Regions from separate parts of the Mesorhizobium sp. B2-9-1 genome, predicted to be linked through region 1. Evidence: predicted binding sites of a transcription regulator. Region 1 holds the regulator's gene; each other region holds the start of a gene.
The links. Region 1 encodes HrcA, which represses chaperone genes, less so after heat shock. Its sites were predicted from a motif close to GTTAGCACTCNCNNNNNGNGAGTGCTAAC; they were not measured.
Positions count from the first base shown of each region.

Region 1 (9,628 bases):
GGAGGTGACGGGCTTGTTCATTGGTTTCGCTCCCAAGGCAATGGCACAGGCGAACAGAATAAGGCTTTCAGCCGCGCAAGATAGGCTGAGGCTGGAAAATATCCGAGTGGGGCGGTTGCTCAAAAGCACCCGCGGCCGGAAATGCATTTTCCGCCACGCCGGGTTTCAGGAATAGTTTGGCCGAATCCGGGATCGGTTGAGATCGGAACCTATTGACGCGCCGCTATGGCGGCAGCCGCGCCCATCATGAAGCCGGCGGCGGTGCGGTTCAGCACCTTCAGCGCGCGCGGCGATTTCAGGAACCAGCGCGCCTTGGCGGCCAAAGCCAGATAAGGCACCAGCACCACGAACAGAACCGCCACGGTGAGCATCGCAAGGATGGCGTAGTCGGCAAGCGTGATGGTCTTGAGGTCGACGATGGTCGGCGTGATGGCGAGATAGAAGATCATCGTCTTGGGATTGCCGAGCGTCACCGTCAGCCCGGCGATGAAGCTCGACACCAGCCCGCCCTTGGCCTTCCGCGCCTCGATGTTTTCGGGCGTGATGCCGCTGGTCCAGAAGCGCCAGGCAAGGAAGGCGAGATATGCAACGCCGGCCCATTTGATGGCGAGGAAGACCATGCCGAAGGTCTGCGCGACGAAGGCGAGCCCGAGCACGACGGCGGTGAGATAGGTGAGGTCGCCGAGCATCAGGCCGAATGACATGGCAAGCGAGGACCGGAAGCCGGAGCCGAGCGCGCGGGCGACAAGCGCCGTAACGCCGGGGCCCGGAATGGCGGCGGCAACGCCGAGCGCGGCGCTGTAAGCGAGAAATCCGGTGAGTGTCATTGGTTCTGGCCTAGCGTATGATTCCCCGAAGGGATCGATGAGGAGCGGGGCTTTTATCATGACGCCCGGCCACTGGTAATTCCCTCGCGGCGGGATTCGTTACGCCAGCTCGACGGAGTGCGCGTTCCCTTGTTGGCAGTCCGAACACTTTGGAGATTGGCCGAAACGGCCCGGCCTCGTCATCCACGGGCGGAGCAAGGAGCGAAGCGACGCGCGCAGACCCGAGGATCCATTCCGTGACCTCGAAGCGTAGCAACGGTGCAGAATTCTGCTCCGCTGCGTTCTATGATCAGGGTCACGGAATGGATTCCAGGGTCTCCGCGACGCCGCTGCGCGGCTGCTACGCCCTGGAATGACGAGGTTGGGAAGGCTTCCGCTAGTTGCCAACGTTTGCGCTGATTTCATAGAAATGAACGGGTAAAGCCTTGTCCATCGACAAACGGCACCTTCTAAAACCCCTATGTCGAACAGCTACCCACCATACGTAATACGCCAAATCGTCCCGTTGCCGTCCTCGGTCATGATCAGCGCGCCGTCCTTGGCGACGGCGACGCCGACCGGCCGGCCCCAGACCGCGTCGTCGGATATGACGAAGCCGGTGGCGAAGTCCTCATATTCGCCGGTCGGCTTGCCATCCTTGAACCTCAGCCGCACCACCTTGTAGCCGGTGCGGACATTGCGGTTCCACGAGCCGTGCAGAGTGACGAAGGCGTCGCCCTTAAAATCGGCCGGGAAGTTGGCGCCATCATAGAAGGCGATGTTGAGCGGCGCCGAATGCGCCTGCACCAGCACATCCGGAACCGTGACCTTGCCGGCGAGATCGGGGCGCGTGCCCTTGTGGCGCGGATCCTCATTGTCGCCGATATAGTACCAGGGCCAGCCATAGAAGGCGCCTTCCTTCACGGCGGTGGCAAATTCGAATGGGGTGTTGTCGCCGAGCTCGTCGCGTTCATTCACCACGCACCAGAGCGCGCCTGTCGCCGGCTGCACGGTCATGCCGGAACAATTGCGCAGGCCGGTGGCGACGGTCCTGCGGTTGTTGCCGTCGGGGTCGAAGGCCAGCACGTCGGCGCGGCCCTGTTCCGGACCCCAGGCCTCGCCGAGCGGCTGCGATTTCGCCCACGCCTCGACACCGCCCTTCGGCTTCGCGCCCATATCCTCGGCGATATTGGAGCCGGAACCGACCGACAGATAGAGCGTCTTGCCGTCGGGCGAGAAGGCGATGTCGCGCGTCCAGTGATGGCTGGCGGGGACTTTGGCAACGACGGTTTCCGGTTTGCCGGACGCCTCCAGGTCACCGTCGCGATACGGGAAGCGGACGACGCTGTTGCTGTTGGCGACATAGACCCATTGCGGCTTGTCGCCCGGCGGGTAGAAGGCGATGCCGTAGGGCCGGGTCAGGCCCTTGGCGAAGATCGATTTCTGCGCGGGCTTGGCGCTGCCTTCCGCGAGGCGATAGACTCGCACCTGGTTCGCCCGGCTGTCGGCGACGAAGAGGTCGCCGTTCGGCGCCACGCGCAAGACGCGGGGACTGTCGACGCCGGAAGCGATCAGCTCGGCTGAAAAGCCGGGCGGAAGCTTCGGCTTTGCGTCCTCGGGGCGCTCGGTGACGCCGCCGCCATTGGACGCGGACTCCGTCATATCGGGTTTCGGCAAATCCTCAGGTTTCAGCAGCCGGCGCACGCCCGGACGGTCGGCTTTCCAGTCCCCGAAAGCTTTTTCGCCGCTGAGCAAGGGCTGATCCGCCTGCTGCGCAAAGGCAGCCGTGGCAAAAACCAGCGCGAGGCCCGCAAGGCCGGCGATCCGCATCATGCTGTCCTCCGTCGTCTGTCAACATGTCCTGTCTCCGGGCGCCTCAAACGATCGGGCGCGCAGAGATAGGACATATTGGGCAAACGATCAAAAAGAGAAGCGTGCGCAAGCCGATTTGACGGAGCGCCGGCCTCAGGTCTCTTCGGCATCCAGATCGTCGTCGAGGCGCTTTTCTAACTCGACGAGATCAGCCGGCAAGGGCAGGCCCATGGCGCGCATTTCCCTTAGCTTCTCGCGCAGCTGCTCCTGGATCTCGTGCTCGTCCTCGGGCTGGTTCACCATCTCCTCGAGCAGCAGGCTGATCTGGGCCTTGAGCGATTCCAGCGCCATGTTTTTCTCCTTTGCACCCTTAGCTGTGTCGAGGTTCAGGTCAGGCCGGCCTCACCTGAATATCGATACACCTAACGAAGCATGCGCGAAATCAGCTGTGCCGTATAGTCGACCATTGGCACGATACGGGCGTAGTTCAGCCGGGTCGGCCCGATGACGCCAAGCGCGCCGATGACGCGGGCGTCCTTGTCGCGATAGGGGGCGACGACCAGCGAGGAGCCGGACAGCGAAAACAGCTTGTTCTCCGAGCCGATGAAGATGCGCACGCCCGGCCCTTCCTCGGCAAGATCAAGCAGCTGCAGCAGTCCGTCCTGGGTTTCCAAATCCTCGAACAGATGGCGAAGCAATTCGATGTCCGCCTGGGCGGTGACGTTTTCCAGGAGGTTGGCGCGGCCGCGCACGATCAGGCGCGCCGGCAGGCCGCTTTCGGCGCCGGCCCAGACCGCGAGGCCTTTCTCGACCAGATCCTGCGACAACGTGTCGAGGGCCGCCCTGGTCTCGTCCTTGATGCGGGCGATTTCCGCGCGCGCCTCGGCCAGTGTTCGGCCACGGATATGGGCGTTGAGGAAATTGGACGCCTCGTGCAGCTGCGACACGGTGGTGCCGGCCGGCAGGTCGACGACGCGGTTCTCGACGTCGCCGTTTTGCGACACCAGCACGGCGAGCGCCTTTGCGGGCTCGAGCTGGATGAATTCGATGTGCTTCAGCGCCACCTCGTGCTTGGAGGCGAGCACGAGGCCGGCGCCGCGCGACATGCCCGACAGCATCTGGCTGGCCTCGGTCAGCATATGCTCCAGCGTCGCGCCCGAGCCGGAGGCGCGCACCTGCGCCTCGATGGTGCGGCGCTCGTCGTCGGAAAGGTCGCCCAGCTCCATGAAAGCGTCGACGAAAAAGCGCAGCCCGGTCTGCGTCGGCAGCCGCCCGGCGGAAATATGCGGCGCGTAGATCAGCCCCAGATGCTCGAGGTCGCTCATCACGTTGCGGATGGTGGCGGGTGACAGCGAGGAGGGCAGGATGCGCGACAGGCTGCGCGAGCCGACCGGCTCGCCGTCGCGCAGGTAGGAATCGACAATCCGCCGGAAGATATCGCGCGAGCGCATGTCGAGTGACTGAAGTACCGGCGACTGCGACGTCGGATCGACTGGTTTGTTCATTCCGGCGAGAAACCTCCTTCCGAAAGATATAGACTTAAGCTACGGCGGCGCAACCCGGTGCCGCGTTTGCGGTCACGCGACCTCGTTTTCCTTTGCGCCATGCTGCGCATACGTCTACAAGCCGGCCACGATTCCGGAAACGACCAGAAAGAAGGCCGAATGCGCCCCTCCAAACGCCAAGCCGACGAAATGCGCGCCATCTCCTTCGAGCGTGGCGTCTCCAAGCACGCCGAAGGCTCGTGCCTGGTGAAGTTCGGCGACACGCATGTCCTGTGCACGGCGAGCCTGGAGGAAAAGGTGCCGGCCTGGATGCGCAATTCCGGCAAGGGCTGGGTGACGGCCGAATACGGCATGCTGCCGCGCTCGACCGGCGAGCGCATGCGGCGCGAAGCCTCCGCCGGCAAGCAGGGCGGCCGCACGCTGGAGATCCAGCGGCTGATCGGCCGCTCGCTGCGCGCCGTGGTCGACCTGCAGGCGCTGGGCGAGCAGCAGATCACCGTCGACTGCGACGTCATCCAGGCCGATGGCGGCACCCGCACGGCCTCGATCACCGGCGGCTGGGTGGCGCTCTACGATTGCCTGCGCTGGATGGAAGCGCGCCAGATGGTGAGCGTCGCCAAGGTGCTGAAGGACCATGTCGCGGCGATTTCGTGCGGCATCCATGACGGCCAGCCGGTCATCGATCTCGATTACCTGGAGGATTCCTCGGCCGGCACCGACGCCAACTTTGTCATGACCGGCAAGGGCGGCATCGTCGAGATCCAGGGCACGGCCGAGGGCGAGCCTTTCTCCGAGGAGCAGTTCGCGGCGCTGATGGGCTTGGCGAAGAAGGGCATTTCGCGGCTGGTGAGCCTGCAGCAGATGGCGGTGGCGTAGGTTTCCAATGCCGAGCCTAGGCCCCCCTCTCTGGCCTGCCGGCCATCTCCCCCTCAAGGGGGGAGATCAGCTGTCACCACGGCTTTCGCCAATCGCCAGCGTTGCGAAATGTGCGGCGGCATCGAAGCTGCCAATCTCCCCCCTTGAGGGGGAGATGCCCGGCAGGGCAGAGAGGGGGGCCTCGTGATACCCTCCGCAATCCTCGAATCCGCCCTCTACGTCACAGACTTGCACGCCGCCGAAGCCTTCTACCGCGACGTCATCGGCCTCGAAGCGCTGGGCAAGGTCGAGGGCCGGCATGTCTTCTTCCGCTGCGGCGACGGCGTATTGCTCCTCTTCAACGCCGAGGCGACGAAAATCCCGCCGGCGCCGGACGCTCGGCTGAAGGTGCCGCCGCATGGCACGGCCGGCGAAGGGCACCTCTGCTTTGCGGCAAACGCCGATGAAATCGCCGCATGGCGCAGGCATCTCGCCGCGAACAACATCGCCATCGAAAGCGATTTCGAATGGCCGCAGGGCGGGCATTCGATCTATATCCGCGACCCGTCCGGCAATTCGATCGAGTTCGCCGAGCCAAGGATCTGGGGTTTCTGATGCACTCGCAATCTTTTCATTCCCTTGGGGAAAAAAAGATCGTCGTTGCCAGCCACAATGAAGGCAAGCTGCGCGAATTCGCCGACCTGATGGCGCCGTTCGGCTTCGAGGCCAAATCGGCCAAGGAATACGGCCTGCCCGAGCCGGACGAGACCGGCACCACCTTCGAGGAGAACGCCTATATCAAGGCATACGCCGCCGCCAAGGCCACCGGCCTGCCGGCGCTTTCCGATGATTCCGGGCTCTGCGTCGACGCGCTCGACGGCGCGCCTGGTGTCTATACCGCCAACTGGGCCGAGAAGCCCGACGGCAGCAGGGATTTCGGCATGGCCATGCAAAAGACGGAAACGGCGCTGCAGGAAGCCGGCGCGACCGATCCCAAAGAGCGCGCCGGCCGCTTCGTCGCCGTCATCTGCCTGGCCTTTCCCGACGGCGAAGCCGAATATTACCGGGGCGAGGCCGAAGGCACGCTGGTGTGGCCGCCGCGCGGCACGCTCGGCTTCGGCTACGATCCGGTGTTCCTGCCCAACGGCTTCGACAGGACTTTTGGCGAGATGAGCGCGCAAGAAAAGCATGGCTGGAAGCCCGGCCAGGCGAGGGCGCTGTCGCACCGCGCCCGCGCCTTTCAGAAATTCGCCGAAGCGCGATTGAATTTGGCCAGCTTGGATTTGGCGCGATCAGGATCCGCATGAGCGCAGTGACCCTACCGCTCGACCGCAGCCCCGGCTTCGGCGTCTATATCCACTGGCCGTTCTGCGCGGCCAAGTGCCCTTATTGCGACTTCAACAGCCATGTCCGCCACCAGCCGGTCGACCAGGAGCGTTTTGCCCGCGCCTTCGAGACGGAGCTCAAGACCATGCGCGACCGCACCGGGCCGCGCGAGGTGACCAGCATTTTTCTCGGCGGCGGCACGCCGTCGCTGATGAAGCCGGAAACGGTGGCCGCCGTCCTGGAGGCCGTGGCGAGGAACTGGACGGTGCCGGCCGGCATCGAGGTGACGCTGGAAGCCAACCCGTCCTCGGTCGAGGCCGAGCGCTTCCGCGGCTACCGCGCAGCCGGCGTCAACCGCGTCTCGCTCGGCGTGCAGGCGCTGAACGACAAGGACCTGCGCTTCCTCGGCCGGCTGCACAATGTCGAGGAGGCGCTGCACGCCATTGGCCTCGCGCGCGAAATATTTCCGCGGCTGTCCTTCGACCTGATCTACGCGCGGCCCGGCCAGACGCCGGATGCATGGGGGGCGGAGCTGGAGCAGGCGATCGGCTATGCCGTCGACCATCTTTCGCTCTATCAGCTGACCATCGAGGAGGGCACGCCCTTCCACGCGCTTTACGCTGCGCGCAAATTCACGCTGCCCGACAACGACCATGCCGCCGATCTCTACGCGCTGACGCAGGAGGTGACGACGGCGCATGGCCTGCCCGCTTATGAGATTTCCAACCACGCGCGGCCGGGCGCGGAAAGCCGGCACAATCTGACCTATTGGCGCTACGGTGAATATGTCGGCGTCGGCCCCGGCGCGCATGGCCGCTTCGTCGAGAACGGCCGCCGTACCGTGACGATCGCGGAAAGAATGCCGGAGACCTGGGCCAATCTGGTCGAGGCCAAAGGCCACGGCGTCACCGGCGGCGAGATCCTGACGCGTTCCGAAGAGGCGGACGAGTTCCTGCTGATGGGCCTGAGGCTTGCCGAAGGCATCGACCTGCAGCGCTACGAGGCGCTCTCGGGGCGCGGCCTGTCGAGCGCGCGGCTTTCGGTGCTGCAGGAAGAAGGCCTGGTGGCGCCGGTCGGCAACGCAAGGCTCCGCGCCACGACCGCCGGCATGATCGTGCTGGATGCCGTGGTGGCGGATTTGGCCAGGTAGCGCAGCAGCCAACTGATTTGTCAGTCTGCGCGATGATGTTAGACATTTGGCTTGCCTAGCCGAATGCCATTTCCATGCATCCAATGGGACCTGCAATGAAGTTCCTGATCCATGAGACGCTGCGAACTTTAAACACGGATGACGTTTTTGAGTTTGGATTGACCGAGATTTCGAAATCCCATGAGCATCCCGACCTCCATGAAGCAGTGACCGTGTTCATCAGAAACCGGAAATCGCAGAAACACAAAACGTCGGGCTTGAGCGAGTTTGACGTCGTGCGCAGCTTCATGACTTATGTTGGGATAAATTTGAGGGCAATCGCAAAAGACGATTCGATAGAATTCGACTTGAACGGACTTACTCTGGATCAGTACATACCGCTTACGAAATCACTACGCGAGATTATGGACGAGTAGCGCTGGTCCCTCCATAGGAATATCTGCTCGCTTTGAAGAACGTGCTTTTCATCTGCAGCCAGAATCGGCTGCGCAGCCCGACTGCCGAGCAGGTGTTTTCCAAACGCCGCGACATCGAGGTCGAATCGGCCGGCACCAATCACGACGCCGACAATCCGTTGACGCATGAGCTGGTCACCTGGGCAGACATCATCTTCGTCATGGAAAAGGCACACCGCGCCAAGCTGCAGAAGAGATTCCGGTCGAGCCTGAAGGGCGCCAGGGTGATCTGCCTCGACATTCCGGACGATTATGAATTCATGGACCCTGGCCTGGTGCGGCTGCTGGAGGCGACGGTCGGAAAGTATCTCTGAGATGTGGCGCTTCCCGCGCGTTCGTCATTCTCGGGCTTGACCCGAGAATCCATTCCGTGACCAACGCGAAGGGCGCTGCGGAACAGAATTCTGCACCGCTGGCGGAACGTCGATGTAACGGCATGGATTCCAGGGTCTGCGCGCGTCGCTTCGCTCCTTGCTTCGCCCTGGAATGACGAGGCGCGAGGTCGCGAAGGTCGCAAACTGCTTTAAGCGTCGTGCTTCTGGCGGTGCTTGCCGCGGTGCTTCTCGCCATGCGCCTCGCCGTGACGGACGGGCTTCTGGTCGGCCTTGTCGCGGCGCGCGCCGGACTCGGCGGCGATGGGATGTGGAGGAATGCCCTCGCGGGCGGTCTTGCTTTCAAGTCGGCTGATAAAAATATCGAAGCGATTGGGCATCGTTCGGTCCTGCCTCCTCCCGGGGAATCAGGGGTTAAATTCGCCGATGTGGGTTTCGTTCCGCACTGTGGCAAAGGCAAGGCGATTTCCTTACGTCGACCTCACGTTTTGCAACGAGGCGTCAGCCATGCGAAACAGACTTGGTTCTTACGCAATTCCGGACGGAAAACCGCGACGCACTTTTCCTGGAATTGCTCGGAATGAGGGGCATTAGGTGACCGGCGACAAACGCAGCTATCTGATCGGGCAGAGCGAGGTCGCGGCGCGGCCGCTTCAGCCGGCGCTTTATCTGGTGGCGACGCCGATCGGCAATCTGGCCGACATCACGCTGCGCGCGCTGGAGACGCTGGCCGCCGCTGACATCGTCGCCTGCGAGGACACGCGCGTCTCGCGCGTGCTGCTCGAACGCTACGGCATCCGCCGCCGCACCACCGCCTATCACGAGCACAATGCGGGCGAGGCCGGGCCGAAGCTGATCGAGGCGCTGGCTGCCGGGCAGAGCGTGGCGCTGATTTCCGACGCCGGCACGCCTTTGGTTTCCGATCCCGGCTACCGGCTGGTCGGCGAGGCGCTGGAGCGCGGCATTCGCGTCGTGCCGATCCCCGGACCTTCGGCTCCGCTTGCGGCGCTCACCGCGTCGGGCCTACCTTCCGATGCCTTCCTGTTCGCCGGCTTCCTGCCGGTGAAGACCGGGCAGCGGCTGACCAAGCTGGAGACGTTCAAGCAGGTGCCGGCGACACTGATTTTCTTCGAATCGCCGCGCCGGCTGGCCGAGACGCTCGGCGCCATGGTCGAGGCGCTGGGCGGCGCGCGGAAAGCCGCCATCGGGCGCGAGCTGACCAAGACGTTCGAGGAGATGCGCACCGGAACGCTTGCCGAGCTGGCAGACTACTATGCGGCGGCCGATACGCCGAAGGGCGAGATCGTTATCTGTGTCGGTCCGCCCGAAGCCTCGGACGAGCAGCCGGCCGACATCGACCGGCTGCTTTTGTCCTTAGCCGCCGAAA
Region 1 covers NZ_VFTP01000007.1:50,717-60,344, forward strand. Annotated here, with positions in the region: gene cysK (cysteine synthase A) at 1-21, opposite strand, end outside; gene FJW05_RS15080 (LysE family translocator) at 210-827, opposite strand; gene FJW05_RS15085 (sorbosone dehydrogenase family protein) at 1,299-2,639, opposite strand; gene FJW05_RS15090 (hypothetical protein) at 2,772-2,969, opposite strand; gene hrcA (heat-inducible transcriptional repressor HrcA) at 3,041-4,123, opposite strand; gene rph (ribonuclease PH) at 4,283-4,999, shown strand; gene FJW05_RS15110 (VOC family protein) at 5,183-5,593, shown strand; gene rdgB (RdgB/HAM1 family non-canonical purine NTP pyrophosphatase) at 5,593-6,285, shown strand; gene hemW (radical SAM family heme chaperone HemW) at 6,282-7,454, shown strand; gene FJW05_RS15125 (hypothetical protein) at 7,550-7,870, shown strand; gene FJW05_RS15130 (low molecular weight protein tyrosine phosphatase family protein) at 7,903-8,223, shown strand; gene FJW05_RS15135 (hypothetical protein) at 8,433-8,621, opposite strand; gene rsmI (16S rRNA (cytidine(1402)-2'-O)-methyltransferase) at 8,836-9,628, shown strand, end outside.

Region 2 (9,628 bases), on a different contig from region 1:
GCCGTGTGACCGCTAAAGCCGGATGATTTCAGGCCGAGTCGACCTGAAGTCTGCCCGAAAAACCGGTTCAAATCTTTCGGATCATGCGCCCTGGTTGGGAAAGCAGGCCGTGGCGCTGAGCTGTGGGCCGTTGGCCAAGGCGATCAGGACGGATGGCAGCACCGTCGCGAATGTGTAGGAGACCCGCACGGTGGTGAAGCCGCTGAGGCCCGAGCAGGTCGTGTTGTTGTTGACGTTGATGTTGGTGCCAGTGAGTGCTATGCCGTCCGCCGCAGCCATGCCGCTGATGAAGGTAACGGTGTTGGCGGCGTTGTAGGTGCCGTTTTGCGAGCAGCCGCTCTGCAGCACGCCGACGCACCGCGCGCCGGCTGTCGCCGTGTCCTGCAGCACGTGCTGTGTCCAGTACATGCGGCCGAACTCCACCGTGCCGAACAGCACCAGCAAGAGCGGCAGCGAAAGCAGGGCGAATTCGACCGCATTGGCGCCGGACCGGTCGCGGATGAACGGGATCAAAGACTTCGCCGCAAAGCGCTCCAGGACGTGTCTCATTGCGGCTGCACCATGGCCCGGACGGTGATGTTGCCGCTGTTCACCACGTCGAAGCCGCCGAACAGCGGCGAGAAGGACCGGCTTGCGCTGATGGCGACGAACTTGCCCCCGATGCCGCCGGCCGGGCAGGTCGAGCCGCAGGTCACCGCCGAACCCCAGGTGACGCTGGCCGCGCTGCCGGTCGGGCAATAGCAGAGATCGGCGTTGGAGACGGTGCCCGTCTGGGTCGCTGTGCCGTTGCTCGTGTCGTAGTTGACTGTGGCGCCGTTGTTGACGACGACCTGGACGCTGCCCCCGGCGCTGCCCAACCCGTTCGCCACCACCGCCAGGATGTTGCCGGCAAGCGTGCCGCCGCCGGCGGAGTTGACCTTGTCGGCGCCAAGCAGCGCGTAGTTGGAGCCGGCCGAGATCGCCGAGGACAGATCGAACTTCGCCTTCAGCGAGGCGCCGATGTCGACCAGCCCGGCAAGGATCAGGATCAGCACCGGACTGATCAGCGCGAACTCGACGGCCGATGCGCCGCTCGTCTCGCGGCGGAGAAAGCGGGCGAATGCTGGGCTGATTTTGAAACGTGGCATCACTGGACGAGGCTCACCTTGCTGCTCGTGGTAGCGCCGGTGGCGGCGACGCATTCCGAGGTGGCCGCCGTGCCGCCTGACAGGGTGATCAGGGAACCGATCAGCTGCAGGCACTTGGTCGTATCGGTGTTCGAACCCAGGATGCTGGAGCCGCCATTCATGATGATCGGCCCGTAAGGGAAATAGAACGCGCCGGAGATCTGCGCGTTGGAACCGCCTTCGGCGAAGGTTGCGCCGGCCGTGACCGAGGTCGACGTCGGTCCGATCACGGCAAGCTTCGCCGTGGCGCCCATCTGCGGCGCGGTCAGCACGATGTTGCTGTAGCCGGCGGCCACGCAGAAGACATAGCCATTGCAGCTTCCCGAGTTCGACTTGGTCTTGCCCGACAGCACCAGCGTTACGTTGTTGCCGCTGACGCTGATCGTCGAGCCGCCGCAGCTGGCGCTGCCGCCGCCGCTCCCGCCCAGCGCGAAGTAACCGTCGATCGTGTAGACGCCGGCGCCGAGCAGCACCGCGCCCGAGGCGATGAAGTTGCCCTCGATGTCGTGCTGGGCGGTGGCCGGGACGACGAAGCAGCTGCCGCCTCCGCCTCCGTTCACATCGCCGACGACCTGGAACACGCCCGAGCTGGTGGCATCGGCCATGATCGTGATGGAGCCGCCGCCGAGCGTGATGGCATCGCCATTGCCGCCGGGACCGATCTTGTAGCTGTTGGAGGTGCCCGAGCCGAAAGTCAGCGTGGCGCCGCCGGCATTGTTGATGCCGCCAGGCAGCTCGAATGTGCTCGGCCCGCCGAAGGTGAGCGTGCTGCTGTTGCAGAGGCTGACGCGCGCGATGCCGCCGCAGGTGTTATCGCTGATGCCGATCTTGAACGTGCCGGCGCCGAACGCCGTGGTGCCGTAGCCGGTCGTCAGCCCCTTGCTGAAGTTGAAAGTGCCGGCACCGAATGTGGTAGTCCCGGTGGTTGTCACCTGCTTGCCGAAATTATAGGTGCCGGCGCCGAAGGTGGTGGTTCCGGCCGTGGTCAGCTTGCCCGCGAAATTGTAGGTGCCCGGTCCGAACTTCGTGGTGGCGCTGGTCGTGAGATCGCCGGAGATGTTGTAGACGGTCGTCGCCGCGCCCGTGGTGGCGAAGTTGAGATTGATACCGCCGCCGATCGTGATGGTACCCAGGTTGACCGTGGTCTTGCTGCCGCAATTCAGCGTCCAGGTTGATGACGACGATGCCCAACTGGCGGCGCAGCCCAGCGCATTCGCCTGGCCTTGGGTTGATCCCTGGGTCCAGCCGAAGTCGATATTGTTGCCGCTCGAGGTGGTCGGCGCTGCTGGCGCGGCGGTTGGCGAGAGCGCCGCCACGGTGGCAAAGCGGGCGACGGCAGCCGCGACCGCGGAATTGCCCGCCAGCGGATCGGGAGTCGACTTCTTGGTGATCACCGCCGCCGTCCCGTTTGGTCCGGTGATGCCGTTGCAAGGCTGGCTCGGGGCCGTGGCGGAGTTGTAGTTGACGCCGATAGCCGAGATGCCGGTGCCGCACGGAACGGTGATCGTGTTATTCGACGAGACCGTGCATTTGGGGGCGTTGACGGCCGTGCCGCCTGACAGCGTGATGCCCGTCTGGGTGCCGTCCAGTGCCAGCATGCAACCCGGTGTCGATGGCTGCGAGCCCAGCTCAGCGACGGAACTGGCGTAGATCTGCAATTGCTGGCGATTGTCGAGGACGCGCGCAAGCAGCAGCTGTTTCTGCGTACGGATCGATACGGAGACCGCGTTCACGCCGGTTGTCTTCGGCGAGGTGACCAGCGTCGCCGACACATCGGCTGCCGGAACGCCGTTGAGCGTGGCGACATTGACCGCCGCCGCGGTCATCCGGTCGGTCGACTGTGTCTTGTTGTAGGCGAGCGCGCCGGCAAAGGCCGCGAGATCGGCGGTGCGCTGGTTGCTGGCGCGCTCGACCAGCGCGCCGCCATATTCGGTGACCAGCGCCGCCATGCCGACGAGCAGCGGCAAAAGCAGCGCGGACATGATGAGGACGTTGCCGTCACGGTTACGCACGAACCGGTGGAGAATTTGCATCGATGAAGACCCCGACACCCCTAAGCGCGCGAGCAATCAAGCACGCCCTATTCATTAGTAGGCGCGGACATCTTAAAAAATATTGTCCGACAAATGCCGCAACGATCGCGGGCGTTTAATCGAAGGCGCTGATTTTGTTGAGGAATTGCACAAAGTTTAGGCAGTCGGTTGAAGCTGCAGGGCAGGGGTTGCCCATGGAGCAGCACGTTCTAGGCCGCCGCAACGAGAAAGGGCGGCATCTCTGCCGCCCCTTTCCGTGTGTTAGCCAGATCGGCTGGATTAGAAGTCCATGCCGCCACTCAAGCCCGCTTGCGGGCTTGAGCAACATTGGTTGATGGGCGTGCTTTATGGACTTCTTAGAAGTCCATGCCGCCCATGCCACCCATGCCGCCGCCGCCCATGCCGCCAGGCATGCCGCCGCCAGCCGACTCCTTCTTGGGAGCTTCGGCGATCATGGCTTCGGTGGTGACGAGCAGGCCGGCGACCGAGGCCGCGTCCTGGAGAGCCGTGCGAACGACCTTGACCGGATCGACGATACCCATGGCGATCATGTCGCCATATTCGCCGGTCTGGGCGTTGTAGCCGAAGGTCGGGCCCTTGTTCTCAAGGATCTTGCCGGCAACGATCGATGCTTCCGCACCGGCGTTGGACGCGATCTGACGGGCCGGAGCCTGCAGGGCGCGACGAACGATGTTGATGCCAGCGGTCTGGTCGGAGTTGGCGCCGGTTGCCTTGATGTTCAGCGAAGCGCGCAGAAGCGCGACGCCGCCGCCGGGAACGATGCCTTCTTCGACGGCCGCACGGGTCGCGTTGAGAGCGTCATCGACGCGGTCCTTCTTTTCCTTGACCTCGATCTCGGTCGCGCCGCCGACGCGGATCACCGCGACGCCGCCGGCGAGCTTGGCCAGACGCTCCTGCAGCTTCTCCTTGTCGTAGTCCGAGGTGGTCTCCTCGATCTGCTGCTTGATCTGGGACACGCGGCCCTGGATCTCGGCCTTCTTGCCTGCCCCGTCGACAATGGTGGTGTTCTCCTTGGAGATCGACACCTTCTTGGCGCGGCCGAGCATGTTGAGGCCGACATTCTCGAGCTTGATGCCGAGGTCTTCCGAGATGACCTGGCCACCGGTGAGGATGGCGATGTCTTCCAGCATGGCCTTGCGGCGGTCGCCGAAGCCCGGCGCCTTGACGGCGGCGATCTTCAGGCCGCCGCGCAGCTTGTTGACGACGAGCGTGGCCAGGGCCTCGCCTTCGACGTCTTCCGAGATGATGACCAGCGGCTTCGAGGTCTGCACGACAGCCTCGAGGATCGGCAGCATGGCCTGCAGGTTGGAGAGCTTCTTCTCGTGCAGAAGGATGTAGGCGTCTTCCAGGTCCGCAACCATTTTGTCGGCGTTGGTGACGAAGTAGGGCGACAGGTAGCCGCGGTCGAACTGCATGCCTTCGACGACTTCGAGCTCGGTCTCGGCGGTCTTGGCCTCCTCTACGGTGATGACGCCCTCATTGCCGACCTTCTGCATCGCTTCGGCGATCATCGAGCCGACCGAGGCATCGCCATTGCCGGCGATGGTGCCGACCTGGGCAACTTCTTCCGAGGTCTTGATCTTCTTGGCGTTCTTGATCAGCGTCGTGACGACGTCGCCAACGGCGAGGTCGATGCCGCGCTTCAGGTCCATCGGATTCATGCCGGCGGCAACCGCCTTGTGGCCTTCCTGGACGATCGACTGCGCCAGAACCGTTGCGGTCGTGGTGCCGTCGCCGGCGATGTCATTGGTCTTCGAAGCAACTTCGCGGACCATCTGCGCGCCCATGTTCTCGAACTTGTCCTCAAGCTCGATTTCCTTGGCGACGGTAACGCCGTCCTTGGTGATGCGCGGGGCGCCGAACGACTTGTCGATGACGACGTTGCGGCCCTTGGGGCCGAGGGTGACCTTCACCGCGTCGGCGAGGATGTTGACACCGCGCAGCATGCGCTCACGGGCATCGCGGGAGAATTTTACGTCTTTGGCAGCCATGTTTTAGCTCCTGGCAGGGGCTCGGGAAGAGCCCGAAGATGAAGATTCAGGTGAGGCCGATGATCAGCCAATGATGCCCATGATGTCGGATTCCTTCATGATCAGAAGGTCTTCGCCATTGAGCTTGACTTCAGTGCCCGACCACTTGCCGAACAGGATGCGGTCGCCGGCCTTGACGTCCAGCGGCACGAGCTTGCCGCTTTCGTCGCGGGCGCCGGAGCCGACGGCGATGATCTCGCCTTCCTGCGGCTTCTCCTTCGCCGTATCCGGGATGATGATCCCGCCGGCGGTCTTGGATTCGGATTCGACCCGGCGAACGACCACGCGGTCATGAAGCGGGCGGAACTTGGACTTTGCCATGTTATCTTCCTCGAATGAGAACGGTGAGAACTGTTCCTCCATCCGGCGAGGCCGCCGGATATAAGTTAGCACTCACCAAAGGCGAGTGCTAACGTGGCGCTGAGATAGGCCGCTGGGTTGCCGGAGTCAAGGCGCGCGCAACGGGGCAGCGGCGCGAAATTTTTCTCCTGCGAGACGCCAGGCCGAAATGCGCCGGCCATCGCGAGGCGCCGACGAGCAACCCCGCCCGTCAGTCAAGGCGCTTCGGCGAACGCAGCACCAGCAGCGGGCAGCGTTCCGCGAGCCCGTATGTGCCGGTCGAGGCCAGCCGGACATCATCGAAGAAGGTCCCGGCTTCCTTGATCAGCGCTGCCGCCGGAGCGAAGCTGTAGACGACGGACGAGTTCCGGTAGACGTCGATGGTTCCGACGACCGGCAGTTCCCATTCGGTTCGAGCCGACAGCTCTTCACGATCGGGAAACAGCGCGTCGAATTGCTCCAGGATTCTCCGCACCGGCATCGTGTAGTCAGGCGCGCCGCCGTTGGCGGTCATGGCCACGCGCCATTTGAGCTCGTGGAACGTCGAGGTGCGACCGGCCAACGCAGGGCGCGGACTTCCTGCGGTTCGTCGGACGGTATTGGCGCCCGCTTCTGGCTGTTCTGCGGCGAGCGCGAGCGCTGCACCCGTCATGTCTCGCCGCAGAGCCTGGTCAAGGGCGACGACACCATCCGCCGCGAGGCGGTGCCCGTGCCGGACGAGCTGCGCGCGCTGCGGCGCCAGCTTGGCTTCGATTACGGCAAGTTCGACTTCGTCATGCATGAGGGCAGGGCGGTGCTGCTCGATGCCAACAAGACCCCTGGGCGGGCCAGGAACCTGTCGAGCTTCATCGCCGCCGGCAATGCCAATCTTGCCGACGGCTTCGAAGGACTGATCCGGCAGGTCAAGTGACCGATCGCCTAGATGTTCATGCCCCCAGACACCTCGATGCGCTGGGCGTTGACCCAGCGATTGTCCTCGGACAGCAGCGAGGCGATCATCGGGCCGATGTCGTCGGCGACACCGGCGCGGCCGAGCGCCGTCATGTCGGCCACGACGCGATTGATCTCGGCGTCGTCGCGCACATGGCCGCCGTTGAAATCGGTCGCGATCGCGCCCGGCGCCACCGTGTTGGCGGTGATGCGCCGGGCTGCCAGTTCCTTGGCGAGGTAGCGCGTGAACACTTCGACGCCGCCCTTCATCATCGCATAGGCGGCGGAGCCCGGGACCGAGAAGCGCGCCAGGCCGCTCGAGACGTTGATGATACGGCCGCCATCGTTGATCAGCGGCAGCAGCGCCTGGGTGAGGAAGAACACGCCCTTGAGGTGGATGTTCATCAACGTGTCGAACTCCTCTTGCGTCGTCTCGGCGATTGGCTTGCGCAGACCGGTGCCGGCATTGTTGAGGAGATAATCGAAACGGTCGCGTTGCCAGGTCTCGTGAAGCGTCTTCTTCAACGCTTCAACGAAAGCCGGGAAGCTGGCGACGGCGCCGGCGTCGAGCTCAAGCGCGGCAGCCCGGCCGCCGGCCGCCTCGATCTCGGCGATTGCCGTCTTCGCCTCGTCGGCGCGCGAGCGATAGGTGAGGACGACGTCGACGCCCTTGCGGGCGAGGTTGAGCGCGGTGTTGCGGCCGAGGCCGCGGCTACCGCCGGTGATGAGAGCGATGGGGCGGGTGGTCATGGCGAAATCTCCTTCTATCTGGATGGAGATGCATATACTCGCCCGGTGGGCCGATATAATCGGCCATGGATTGCCAACACTATTCAGCATGTGCGAACAATCAGCGATGGACCGATTCGACAGCATGCGGCTCTTCACCCGCGTCGTGGAACGGCGCAGCTTCACTGCGGCCGCCGCCGATCTCGCCCTGCCGCGCTCCAGCGCCACCGCCGCTATCAAGCAGCTCGAAGAACGGCTCGGCGTGCAATTGCTTCGCCGCACCACGCGCCATGTCACGACGACGCTCGACGGCGAAGCCTATTACCAGCGCTGCATCGGCATCCTGGCCGACATCGAGGATGCCGAAGGCGGCTTCGGCGCGCACGAGGTGGGGGGAAGGCTCAGCGTCGACGTCAACGGCCACATGGCGCGCACCTTCCTACTGCCGGAATTGCCGGCGCTGCTCGCCAGATATCCGGGCCTGACCGTGCATATCGGCGAAGGCGACCGCCTCGTCGATCTCGTGCGCGAAGGCGTCGATTGCGTCATCAGGGCCGGCACGCTGCCCGACAGCGACATGATCGTGCGGCGGCTCGGCATCGCCCGCGAAATCACCGTCGCCAGCCCCGCCTATCTCGAACGCCACGGGGTGCCGCGCACGCCGGACGATCTGGCCGGCCATATGATGATAGGCTTCGTGTCTTCGCGCACGAGGCAGGTGATGCCGCTGGAATTCACCGTCGACGGCAAGGTTCGCGAAATCACCCTGCCGTCGCGGGTCACCGTCGCGAACTCAGACACAAGTGCCGCGCTGGTCCGGCTGGGCTTCGGGCTGTTCCAGGCGCCAAGGCTCCGCTATGCGGACGATATCGCTGCCGGCCGGCTGGTCGAGGTGCTTCCCGATTTTCCGCCGACGCCGACGCCGATCTCGGTGCTCTATCCGCCGAGCCGCCAGTTGTCGCCACGGGTGAGGGTATTTGTTGATTGGCTGGTGGAAATCCTGGGGCCGAAGCTGGATCCCTGATCGCGCTCAGAGAAACAAGCGCAACTGCGTGTGGATGATCGAACGATAATCTTCGATCGTGCGCCGGCCCTCCGCCTCGTCCTGCGTCAGCGCCAGCCGCACGACGCCGCCGGCGAGCTGGAAGATCAGGAACACGACACGTCCGAACGCCTCGCGCTGCTCCGCTTGGAGCATCGGCCCGACCTTATCGCAGAACATCTTCGCCTGTTGCCTCGTCTCGGCGATGTCGAGATGCTGCAGCGCCTTGTCGGCCTGGATGGCGTTCTGCAGGTCCTGGATGGCCGGGTCTGCGGCGACACGGCCATGATAATCGTCGAGCAGGCGGTCGGCCGCGTCGGTCACGTCGTCCAGCCGGCCTATCCCGGCGATGATCGCGCCGAACCTTGCACGGCTTTCCTCGGAGAACCGCTCATAGAGCATCGCCAGGATCGCCGACTTGCTGGGGAAGTAATGATAGACGGTAGCGATCGGCCCGCCGGCGAGTGCGCCGACTTCCTTCATCGTCACCGCGTCGATGCCTTTTTCGCCGATCAGCCGCATGGTCGTGGCGAGGATCGCGTCGATGCGCTCGCGACTGCGCTCCTGCTTCGGCCTGCGCCGCGGTTCCGTCGCCGTTCGCCTTGTCTGCGTCATGCGCCAAATCTCGTGAAAGCCTCGAATTCGCGGTTGACAAGAAACATGATCAAGTATCAGTTCCGTCAAATGCTGACAACTTGTCAGTTTTTCGATCGAGCTGCAAGGGAGGGCGCCTCGTGACTGCATCGCAAGCCGCGCAAGCGGAAAATGGCGATTGGCTTGTCGGCAACCCGACGGGCCTGCAGCTGGCCTCGGCGCTGTGGATCGGCTCGGTCGGCCTCCTCATCCTCGGACTGCAGCCGGTGCTGCTCGGTGCGCTCTACACCGAAGGTCACGTCACCGGCGACGAGCTGGCGCTGGTCGCCACCGCCGAGATGATCGCGATAGCGATCGGCTCGGGCGTTGTGGCGATGCTGCTTCCCGCCAGGAACATGCGCTGGAAGAGCACGGTGCTGCTCGTCCTGCTCGCGCTCGCCAATGTCTGGACCGCCTATGCCGGCAGCCCCAATACGCTGATCGGCGCGCGCACGCTGGCCGGCCTCGCGGAGGGCGGGCTGGTCGCCGTCGCGACGGAGCTGATCGCCCGCTCGCGCCGGGCCGAGCGCATCGGCGGCTATTTCGTCACGCTGCAGACCTTGGCGCAATGCGCGCTGGCGCTGATCCTCGCGCTCTTTGCCGTGCCGAGAGCGGGCTCGGCCGGCGGCTTCATCGCGCTCGGCATCGTCTGCCTGCTTTCGCTCGTCGTGGCCTGGACAGTGCCGGACGACTATGCCGACCTGC
Region 2 covers NZ_VFTP01000004.1:42,786-52,413, reverse strand. Annotated here, with positions in the region: gene FJW05_RS10185 (TetR/AcrR family transcriptional regulator) at 1-9, shown strand, start outside; gene FJW05_RS10180 (TadE/TadG family type IV pilus assembly protein) at 82-549, opposite strand; gene FJW05_RS10175 (TadE/TadG family type IV pilus assembly protein) at 546-1,127, opposite strand; gene FJW05_RS10170 (TadE/TadG family type IV pilus assembly protein) at 1,127-3,199, opposite strand; gene groL (chaperonin GroEL) at 3,556-5,211, opposite strand; gene groES (co-chaperone GroES) at 5,275-5,571, opposite strand; gene FJW05_RS10155 (hypothetical protein) at 5,801-6,103, opposite strand; gene FJW05_RS10150 (hypothetical protein) at 6,125-6,499, shown strand; gene FJW05_RS10145 (SDR family oxidoreductase) at 6,508-7,269, opposite strand; gene FJW05_RS10140 (LysR family transcriptional regulator) at 7,376-8,272, shown strand; gene FJW05_RS10135 (TetR/AcrR family transcriptional regulator) at 8,279-8,905, opposite strand; gene FJW05_RS10130 (MFS transporter) at 9,025-9,628, shown strand, end outside.
Region 2: a site for HrcA is predicted at 5,636-5,664, ahead of groES (co-chaperone GroES). Genes of this name have one in related genera too.

Region 3 (9,628 bases), on a different contig from region 1:
AGATGCGCGGCGTCTTCCTTGAACGCCTTCTCGTCGTCGCCGAGCTTTGCCAGCGCCGCCACGCGCTCGTGGCGCGGGTTGATCTCGAGGATCGGCTTGGCCGCCTTGTCGAGCCGGCCGGCGGCGTTGAGCAGGCGCTCGAACTGGCGATCCGGGCCATGCTCGGGCGCGACGAGACAGACGGCGCTTTCCGTCAGCCGGTCGGAGGCTTTCACATCCGACACCTCCTCGCCGAGCGTCGTCTTCACGAAAGCCAGGAAGGCGGCGATATCCGACGACGTCTCCGCGTCGGGCTTCGCCGCATCTTCGGGCAGCGCGATATCGGCGAGCTCTGCCGCGCCCTGCGTCACCGACTTGAACGGCTTGCCGTCGAATTCCGGCGCCATCGTCACCCAGAAGCTGTCGACGGGATCGGTGAGGAGCAGCACCTCGATGCCGCGTGCGCGAAAACCTTCGAGCTGCGGCGAGGCTTCGAGACGGGCGCGATCGTCACCGGCCATGAAGAAGATCGCTTTCTGACCTTCCTTCATCGCTGCGACATAGTCGGCAAGGCTGCGCCAGCCTTCGCCTGAGGTCGTCGAACGGAAGCGGGCAAGCTTCAGCAGCTGCTCGCGTCGCTCGTAATCCTCATAGAGCCCTTCCTTCAGCACGATGCCGAAATTTTCCCAGATTTTGGCGTAGGCTTCGGCATCGTTTTCGGCCGTCTTGGCGAGGTCGCCGAGAACGCGGTTGGTCACGCCCTTGCGGATCGCTGCGAGCAACGGGCTCTCCTGGATCATCTCGCGCGAGACATTGAGCGGCAGGTCGGCGGAATCGACCAGGCCGCGCACGAAGCGCAGGTAGCGCGGCAGCAGATCGGCTTCGTCGGTGATGAAGACGCGCCGCACATAGAGCTTCATGCGCCCCTTGCGGTCCTGGTCAAACAGGTCGAACGGCCGCGATCCCGGCACGAAGGCGAGCACGCTGTATTCCTGCCGGCCCTCGGCGCGGAAATGGATCGTGGAAGCCGGCTCGTCATACTGGCCGGCGATGCTGCGGTAGAAGTCGGTATATTCCTCCGGCTTGATCTCGCTCTTTTGCCGCACCCAAAGCGCCGTGCCGTCGGCGATGTCGCGCGGTTCGGCGCCGGGTTTCTCGACGAACGTGATCGGCACCGGCACATGGCCCGACTGCGACTTCGCCAGCCCCTCGAGCCGGTAAGGCGTGGTGTAGGAAGAGGCGTCTTCCATCAGATGCAGCACGACGCGCGTGCCGCGCTTGGGTGCTGCCTCGAGCGGCGCCGGCGCGATCTCGTAGGTGCCCTTGCCGTCGGACGACCAGCGGAAAGCCTCATTGCTGCCGGCCTGGCGGCTGATGACGTCGACACGGTCTGCGACCATGAAGGCCGAATAAAACCCGACGCCGAACTGGCCGATGAGCTGCGTGTCTTCCGCCGCCTTGCCGGCTTCGACGCGCTCCATGAAGGCGCGGGTGCCGGAGCGCGCGATCGTGCCCAGCGCCTCCGCCATCTCGTCGCGGCTCATGCCGATGCCGTTGTCCTCGACCGAAAGCTCCTTGTTGTCCGGATTGGCGGTAATCGTGATGCGCGGCTTGGCATCGTCACCCAGCAACTCGGGCCGGCTCACCGCCTCGAAGCGCAGCCTCTCGCAGGCATCCGCCGCATTGGAGATCAGCTCGCGCAGGAAAACGTCTCGGTCCGAATAGACCGAGTGCACCATCATATGCAGCAGCCGCGAGACGTCCGCCTCGAATGTCCTGGTTTCCGTGGTCTTGGTGTCAGTCGTCATTCAGAATTCCTGCGCTCGTTGCGTCGTCCGCCGCGCCAGCACGCGCCGGTTTTCAAATCTTCAGCCATTGTCGCTTGTGGATGCGCTCCCTGCCAGCGCCGCAGGCGCCAGCGAAACCATGTCCGGCGCCAGGATATCGTGGCGGCGGGCGAAAGCAACAAGGGTTGCCCGCACTGTTTCCGCGTCGATTTCGCCGGCAATGCCGGCTTTGCAGGAATTGAGCGCGATCGCATGCGCGCTGCTCCTGCTCGCGGCCGGCCAATCCTACAGCAGGGCATAGGCTTCCATCACGGTTTCGAGCCGGACCGGCAAACCCATTCCGACAAGAATGGTAACAGGGTCTTCAAAGCGGCCGTGGTTCATGGTCAGAACCCTCATTCAGGTGCATGCTCATGGCGCCCGGACGAAGGCCAGTCGTCCCGGCCAGCACATGTCGGCGCGGGTAGGGCGGTTGCAGGACGACGCCGCGCGGCCGCGGCTGGCCTATGCCGTTGAACGCCTGCACAACCACCGGGCCTGCCGGCGCGTGCATCGCTGAATTCTGCCGGTTAAGGCGCGGCGGGGGCAGCACCTTGTGTGCCTTGGCGAGGGCCTCGATCCAGGCGGCGACCGCCAGTGGCACCGGCGCGCGCCCCTCGAGCCAGCGCGTCACGTCGTTTCTGGGCCAGCCGAGCTCCTCGGCGACGTCGGCAGCTTCCCATCGCAAGATTTTCAGGCATTCGCGCAATCGTCCTGCAATCATGGCAATCCTCGTCCGTTCGCAGTCACAAGGGCCCCGCCCTGGAGGCGGGGGCCGATCTTCGCTAGCCGCCCGCGGATGTTTCGGTGGCCGACACGTGCTGTGCGGCAAGGAACATCAGCGTTGAGGCGACGGTCCGCCGGTTCCATCCGGCCGATTCGGCGGTGTCGAGCAAGCCTGCCAGCAGCGGCTTCAATGCGCTTCGACATTCGGCTTCATAAGCGAGGAATTCGCTTGCCGGATGCGTCGGCGCCGGAACCGAGCCATTGCCGCTCATCATATCCATAAGGGCCTCCATCGTGCGTTTCGAAACGCCCGCTCCCGTTGCCAGAAGCGGGCTCCCGTCGGCGTCTCAGAAGTCCATGCCGGCGCCGGCCGGCATGGCCGGAGCGGCCTCCTTCTTCGGCTTCTCGGCCACCATGGCCTCGGTGGTGACGAGCAGTCCGGCAACCGAGGCCGCATCCTGTAGCGCGGTGCGCACGACCTTGGCGGGATCGATGACGCCTTGTTTGTAGAGGTCGCCATATTCGCCGGTCTGGGCGTTCCAGCCATAGGCGAATTCGGTCTTCTCGCGCAGCTTGCCGACGATGATCGAACCTTCCGACCCGCTGTTCTCGGCGATCTGGCGCACTGGAGCCTCGATCGCGCGCCGCACGATGTCGACGCCGTATCTCTGGTCCGGGTTGTCAACGGCGACCGCGTCGAGCGCCTTGGCCACCCTGAGCAGGGCAACGCCGCCGCCGGGCAGGATACCTTCCTCTACCGCGGCGCGCGTGGCGTGCAGCGCGTCGTCGACGCGGTCCTTCTTCTCCTTGACCTCGACTTCGGTCGCGCCGCCGACGCGGATCACGGCAACGCCGCCGGCGAGCTTGGCCAGCCGCTCCTGCAGCTTCTCGCGATCATAGTCGGAGGTGGTCTCCTCGATCTGCGCCTTGATTTGCGTGATGCGGCCCTGGATCTCCTCCTTCTTGCCGGCGCCATCGACGATGGTGGTGTTCTCCTTCTCGATCGCGACCTTCTTGGCGCGGCCGAGCATCTCCAGCGTGACGTTCTCCAGCTTGATGCCGAGATCCTCGCTGATGGCCGTGCCGCCGGTCAGGATGGCGATGTCCTCCAGCATGGCCTTGCGGCGGTCACCGAAGCCCGGAGCCTTGACGGCGGCGACCTTAAGCCCGCCGCGCAGCTTGTTGACCACCAGCGTGGCCAGAGCCTCGCCCTCGACATCCTCGGCGATGATCAGCAGCGGCTTGCCGGACTGCACCACGGCCTCCAGCACCGGCAGCAGGGCCTGAAGATTGCCGAGCTTCTTCTCGTGGATCAGCACATAGGGCTCTTCGAGCTCGACGCGCATCTTGTCCTGGTTGGTGATGAAATAGGGCGAGAGATAGCCGCGGTCGAACTGCATGCCTTCCACGACTTCCAATTCGGTCTCGGCCGTCTTGGCCTCTTCGACCGTGATGACGCCTTCGTTGCCGACTTTTTCCATGGCCTCGGCCAGGAAGCGGCCGATCTCGGCATCGCCATTGGCCGAGATCGTGCCGACCTGTGCGATCTCGTCGTTGCTGGTGATCTTGCGGGCGTTGACCTTGAGTTCGGCGACGACGGCATCCACCGCCTTGTCGATACCGCGCTTGAGATCCATCGGGTTCATGCCTGACGCAACGGCCTTGGCCCCTTCGCGAACGATCGCCTGGGCAAGCACGGTGGCCGTGGTGGTGCCGTCGCCGGCGAGGTCGCTGGTCTTCGAAGCGACTTCGCGAACCATCTGGGCGCCCATGTTCTCGAACTTGTCCTCAAGCTCGATCTCCTTGGCGACGGTGACGCCGTCCTTGGTGATGCGCGGCGCGCCGAACGACTTGTCGATGACGACGTTGCGGCCCTTCGGACCGAGCGTCACCTTCACCGCGTCGGCGAGGATATTGACGCCCCGCAGCATGCGCTCGCGGGCGTCGGAATGGAATTTGACTTCCTTGGCAGCCATTGGATCACTCCTTGTTTAGGCAGCTTTCATTGACTGGGTTGCGGTTCGATCGAAGCCCCGGTCAGGCGGCCTTCTTCAGCGTCTCGGCCTGCTCGATCACACCCATCACGTCGCTTTCCTTCATGATGAGCAGGTCCTCGCCGTTGAGCTTGATCTCGGTGCCGGACCACTTGCCGAACAGGATGCGGTCGCCGACCTTCACGTCGAGGGGCGCGAGCTTGCCGCTATCGTCGCGGGCGCCTGGCCCGACCGCGATGACTTCGCCTTCCTGCGGCTTTTCCTTGGCCGTGTCGGGGATGATGATGCCGCCGGCCGTCTTCTCTTCGGCCTCGATGCGGCGCACGAGCACGCGGTCATGCAATGGACGGAACGTCATATCGTTCTCCTTCAGGACAAACAGATTGCGAACGGTTCCTCCGCTCCGGACCGGCAGGACCGGAGCGGGGCTCGCGCGACCCTTTCGGCATCGCGCGCATGTCGAGCTAATTTTGCCTTCTTCTACTTTCAAGGGGGTACCGCAAATTTTTTGGCACTCTCGACCGTTGAGTGCTAGCGCGCTGAAAACATGCGGTAAATTGGACCGCTGCGATAACGGAGAGGCTTGAATTCGCGATTGAGTTGAACAAGATTATCGGCGCCCGGCAGCGCCGGGACCGCTGAGAAATTGGAACCCGAAGCAAGGAGTTTTTGGAGACGGAGGACAGAAATGGACCGACAGACGCTTTCGCCGATCATTCCTTCCCTAGCTCCCGAACTATCAGACCTTTCGCTCGACTGGCTGCTGTCGCCGGCCAGCCATTTTCAGCACCCGCGGGATGTGCTGGAGGACGGCTCGCTCGACATATGGGAAAAGCGGGCGATCCTTTCGTCCTGGGCGTCCGATGCTTGCGCCGTGGAATCGATGCCGGCGCTGCGCCAGCCGCCGGGCACCGAGCGGCCGGTCTCCTTCGACGACATCATGGATGCGCTGCGCCGGCTTGATGCGCTGGCCCCGCCGCCCAGCGGCCCTGCCGATAACGACCACCGGCAGGTGGTCGACCGGCTGAGCGCGTGAAGGCCCGAAGGCGATGGCGGTCAGCAGGGAATTCCGCTTGCAGATGAATGGCTATGGCTTGACCACTGCCGAGATCCATTATCATCTGCCCGACCATCCCAGCCTGCTCCAGCTCTACGTCTGGCAGGACTATGATCTTGCCCCGGATTTCCCGGCGCTGAGGGGCTTTCTGGGCTTTTGGGAGCGCGAGCTGGCTGGCGCCTTGCATTCCGTCCGTGTCGCCCACCATCGGCTCATCAGGGCATCGGAATGGCGGGCCGTCGACGGGATCATCGCGATCCATTGAAGATCAGCTCCCCGAGGCGGTCGTGGTTGTGCGGCCGCCTCCAACTCATGATTTGCCTGGCCTGCATGCAGACGAAGGGGCTGACTTTCACGACCGTGAAGGCGGCTTCGGAGCGGGACCTTGACGTGCCCGTGTTGAATTCCCAGATCGATTACGCCGGTGCTTGAGAGAGACCGGCAAGGTCAAGGGGCACCGCTTCCTTGGCGCCCCTCGTATCTATGTTGCTCAGTGGAGGATGTAGCTATGAGAACCACGTTTGACTTCAGTCCCCTGTTCCGGTCGAGCATCGGCTTCGATCGAATGTTGAACGCGCTCGAGACGGCGAGCCGGATCGAGACCGTCGATAATTGGCCACCCTACGACATCGCCAAGACCGCGGAAGACGACTACCGCATCAGTATGGCGGTGGCTGGGTTCTCGCAGGACGAACTGGCCATTACCCAGGAGCAGAACATGCTCATGGTCTCTGGCCAGAAAGCCGGCGAGGACAAGGGCGAGTACCTGCATCGTGGCATCGCCGGCCGTGCATTCCAGCGCCGCTTCGAGCTTGCCGACCACGTCAAGGTCGTTGGCGCCAGCTTGGTCAATGGGCTGCTGACGATCGATCTGAAGCGCGAAATCCCGGAAGAGATGAAACCGCGGCGGATCGAGATCGCAGCCGACAAGGCAACGCTCAAAGGCACGACAAAGAAGATCGAAGCCGAGAAGCACGCCGCCTGAGGGCTTCTTGTGAGCGCATCCGCGCTATGCGCCGGGCACTGCCCGGCGCGTAGGAGCTTTTCGAGCCGATGAACAGAAAGGAGCAAACCATGAGTGTGACGGTGAGCGCGATCCGTTCCTGTCGCTGCATCGCGAGGTGAACCGCCTGTTTGACGACGTTTTCCGCGGCTTCGACAGCCGGTTGCCGTCTTTTGGCGGGGTCTCCTCCCTCGGCGCCGGTTGGCCGAGCGTCGAGATCTCCAACGGCGAGAAGGAGATCAAGGTGATGGCCGAGGTGCCGGGCCTCGAACAGAAAGACATCGAGGTCCTGCTCGACGACGGCGTGCTGACGCTGAGAGGCGAGAAGCGCTCCGAGACGGAGGACAAGGATAGGCAGTTCTCCGAGCGCTATTACGGCCGCTTCGAGCGCCGCATCCCGGTCGGCTACGAGGTCAAGGAAGACGAGGTGGATGCCCGCTTCAAGAATGGCGTGCTGACCGTCACCTTGCCGAAGAGCGAGAAGGCGCAGTCGCAGGTCAAGCGCATCGACATCAAGAGTTGATGCATCGACGCGGGAGGTCGGCCGATCCGCCTCCCGCGTCGACTCCCATAGAGGCACGGCAACCCGATGCTCGCGCAAGCAACTCCACTCGATCGATCATGGGCGGCCGAGGAAGAGAAAATTTATACGGCGGGAGCTTCTTTTTTCCGTCCAGAAGTCTTCGCATCGCTCATGTGAATGATGACAAGCAGCTCGCTGTCTTTCCCTTCTGCTGCGCATGCTTTCAACACCTACCCAGAGAGAAAACTAACATATGTTAGGAACCGAAGAAGGGACCACCTAGGGCGGATCCGCATAAGGTTGGGACCGGCGATAACCTTAATTATGGTTTCCTTTGCATAGGCTTCCCGAACGGAAGGTAACGCGATAGATTAGCAATTCGTTAAGTACGCCCGGGGGCGAGCGTAAAAGATGTGTCGTCGAGCGTAAGGGATGTGCCGTGATGAATTTCAAGTCTCTGATCAAGCGGGCCGAGGACGTCGATAAGGAATTTCAGGAACTCCAATCGGATCTGGCGGAGGCGTTCGAGGACGTTCTCAAAGATGACGAACAGCCGCCGTCGGAAGACGATGCCGTCGCCGGCCGGGAACTGGTGGCAAGCGACGAGAATCCGCCGGCCGAAGAGCCGTCCGACGCAACGGCATCGCGGCTGACGCCGCATACCCAGACGCGGCTGGCCGCCCTGGAGGCCGTCACCGGGCTTTTCCGGGACGGGCAGGGTCATCTGCAGGAGATCGAGGCAAAGCTGGCGGAGATCGCCACTGCGCATCACATGACGCGCGAAGTCCTCAACGTCTTCCATCGCGACGTGTTGCGCTCCAACGAGCTGGAGCTGGCAAACCTCGCTCTCACCGCCGAACACAAAACGTTGTCGGAACAATTGCTTGACGCCGCCCGCCGGCAGCGCGAACGCGACGGCGCGGCCGAAGCGTGGCAGCAGCGCGAGGCGAACCTCGTCCAGGACCGGGAACAGCTGCGCTCGGCCCTTGCGGCGGTGCGCCTGGAGCTGGTGGAGATGGGCAATGAGACCGCCAGGCGCGAGACGGAGTTCGGCGAGATCGTCAAAGCCCTGACGGCCAAGACCGTCGAAGTCGACAGGCGCGGCGCCGAGAACAAGCTGCTGCGCGAAAAGCAGGTCGGCCTTTCTGTCGATCTGGAGCAGGCGCAAAAGCGCGAGGCGGAGGCCCGGCACAAGTTCGACGAGTTCGCGGCAACCCACGCCAGCGAAACCGCCCATATCGCCGAGCTGATGGCTCAAATCGGCAACCACGAAAAGGAAGAAACCCGGCTGCAGAAAGCCCTCGAGGCAGCGCAGGCCAGGCTTGCCGAAACAACCGAGGCGGCGCGGATCGCCGAGAGCGACAGCACCGCCGAATTGGCACGCAGCCAGGCGGAAATGCGCGGTTTGCGTGCCGAGATCCAGGACCTGCAGTCGCGTCTGGACAAGGTCTCGACCGACAATGGCGAAGCCACGGCCGAGATCACCAGGCTAAAGGCGCAGCTGAACGACGCCGTCACCGAACGCCAGATTGCCGAGAAAAGGCTCGCCGTTCTCAAGGACGAGAGCGAAGCCGACAAGAAGAACCTGTCCGAGGTCAGCACCAATTTCTCACGGCTTTCGCTGCAGCAGGCGTCGGAGCAGATCCAGCTCGATATCCAGAAGCAGGAATGCGAGGATTTGCACGCCGAAGTCGAAGCGCTCAACGCCCGCATCCGGGAATTGCTGCCTTACGAGCGCCTGCATCGGGTGACCGACGCAAGGTCGCGCAAGGATGCCGCGCCTCAAACCAACGGGATCATCGCGGAAGCGGCGCGCCCCGTCGCACGGCGCGTTTCTCGGCGCAACATGCGGGCGAACGGAGGCTGAGGATTTCGAGCGGCTCGGCTTCGACAGCGCCGGCCCGCTCTATCTCCGTGTTTTGAAGCCGTTCCACTTCGAGAGCCGCTGCGCTTTCCTGGAATTGCCCTGGCGGACTATTTCCCAGCCATGTCGTCGGCAAGGTCCTGCGCCTGCTTGAGCAGCGCCGGGAAGGACGGGTCGCCGGGCAGGCGCTGGGCCATGCAGGCGCGGTAGTCGGCATCACCCTTTTCCCAGGCGGCGTTGGCGGGATCGGAGGCCTGCGGATCGTCCTGGTCCGAGCCCTGATCGGCCTGCTGGGCTTTCTGCGCGGCGGCGTCGGCGGCTGCCCAGATTGAATCGCAAGCCGCGATCTTCGGCACGGCGGGCGAGGCGGGTGCCTCGGCGATCAGCACGCGGTCGCCTTTCACGACTGCCACGACGAGGTGCTGATCATAGATCGGTCCCACATCCTGGGTCCAGCCACCGAGCCGCGCGACCACCGCATCGGCGCCGTCGGGCTTTTTCAGCGAAAAGTCGAGCGTGCCCGAGAATGCCGCGTCGCTGCCGATGGCCTGGGTGTAGAAACTGTCGAGCTTCAACGCCGCGCCGATGTCGGCGGGCAGCTTGAAATCCGCTTCCGCCTCGCTCGATTTGGACTTGAGCCAGCGCTCGGTCAACCC
Region 3 covers NZ_VFTP01000016.1:14,134-23,761, reverse strand. Annotated here, with positions in the region: gene htpG (molecular chaperone HtpG) at 1-1,787, opposite strand, end outside; partial or broken gene FJW05_RS27980 (DUF982 domain-containing protein) at 1,848-2,039, opposite strand; gene FJW05_RS22105 (helix-turn-helix transcriptional regulator) at 2,131-2,529, opposite strand; gene FJW05_RS22100 (hypothetical protein) at 2,591-2,812, opposite strand; gene groL (chaperonin GroEL) at 2,879-4,507, opposite strand; gene groES (co-chaperone GroES) at 4,569-4,883, opposite strand; gene FJW05_RS22085 (hypothetical protein) at 5,214-5,561, shown strand; gene FJW05_RS22080 (protein usg) at 5,575-5,847, shown strand; gene FJW05_RS22075 (Hsp20 family protein) at 6,091-6,567, shown strand; partial or broken gene FJW05_RS22070 (Hsp20/alpha crystallin family protein) at 6,665-7,108, shown strand; gene FJW05_RS22065 (hypothetical protein) at 7,551-8,975, shown strand; gene FJW05_RS22060 (hypothetical protein) at 9,083-9,628, opposite strand, start outside.
Region 3: a site for HrcA is predicted at 5,033-5,061, ahead of groES (co-chaperone GroES). Genes of this name have one in related genera too.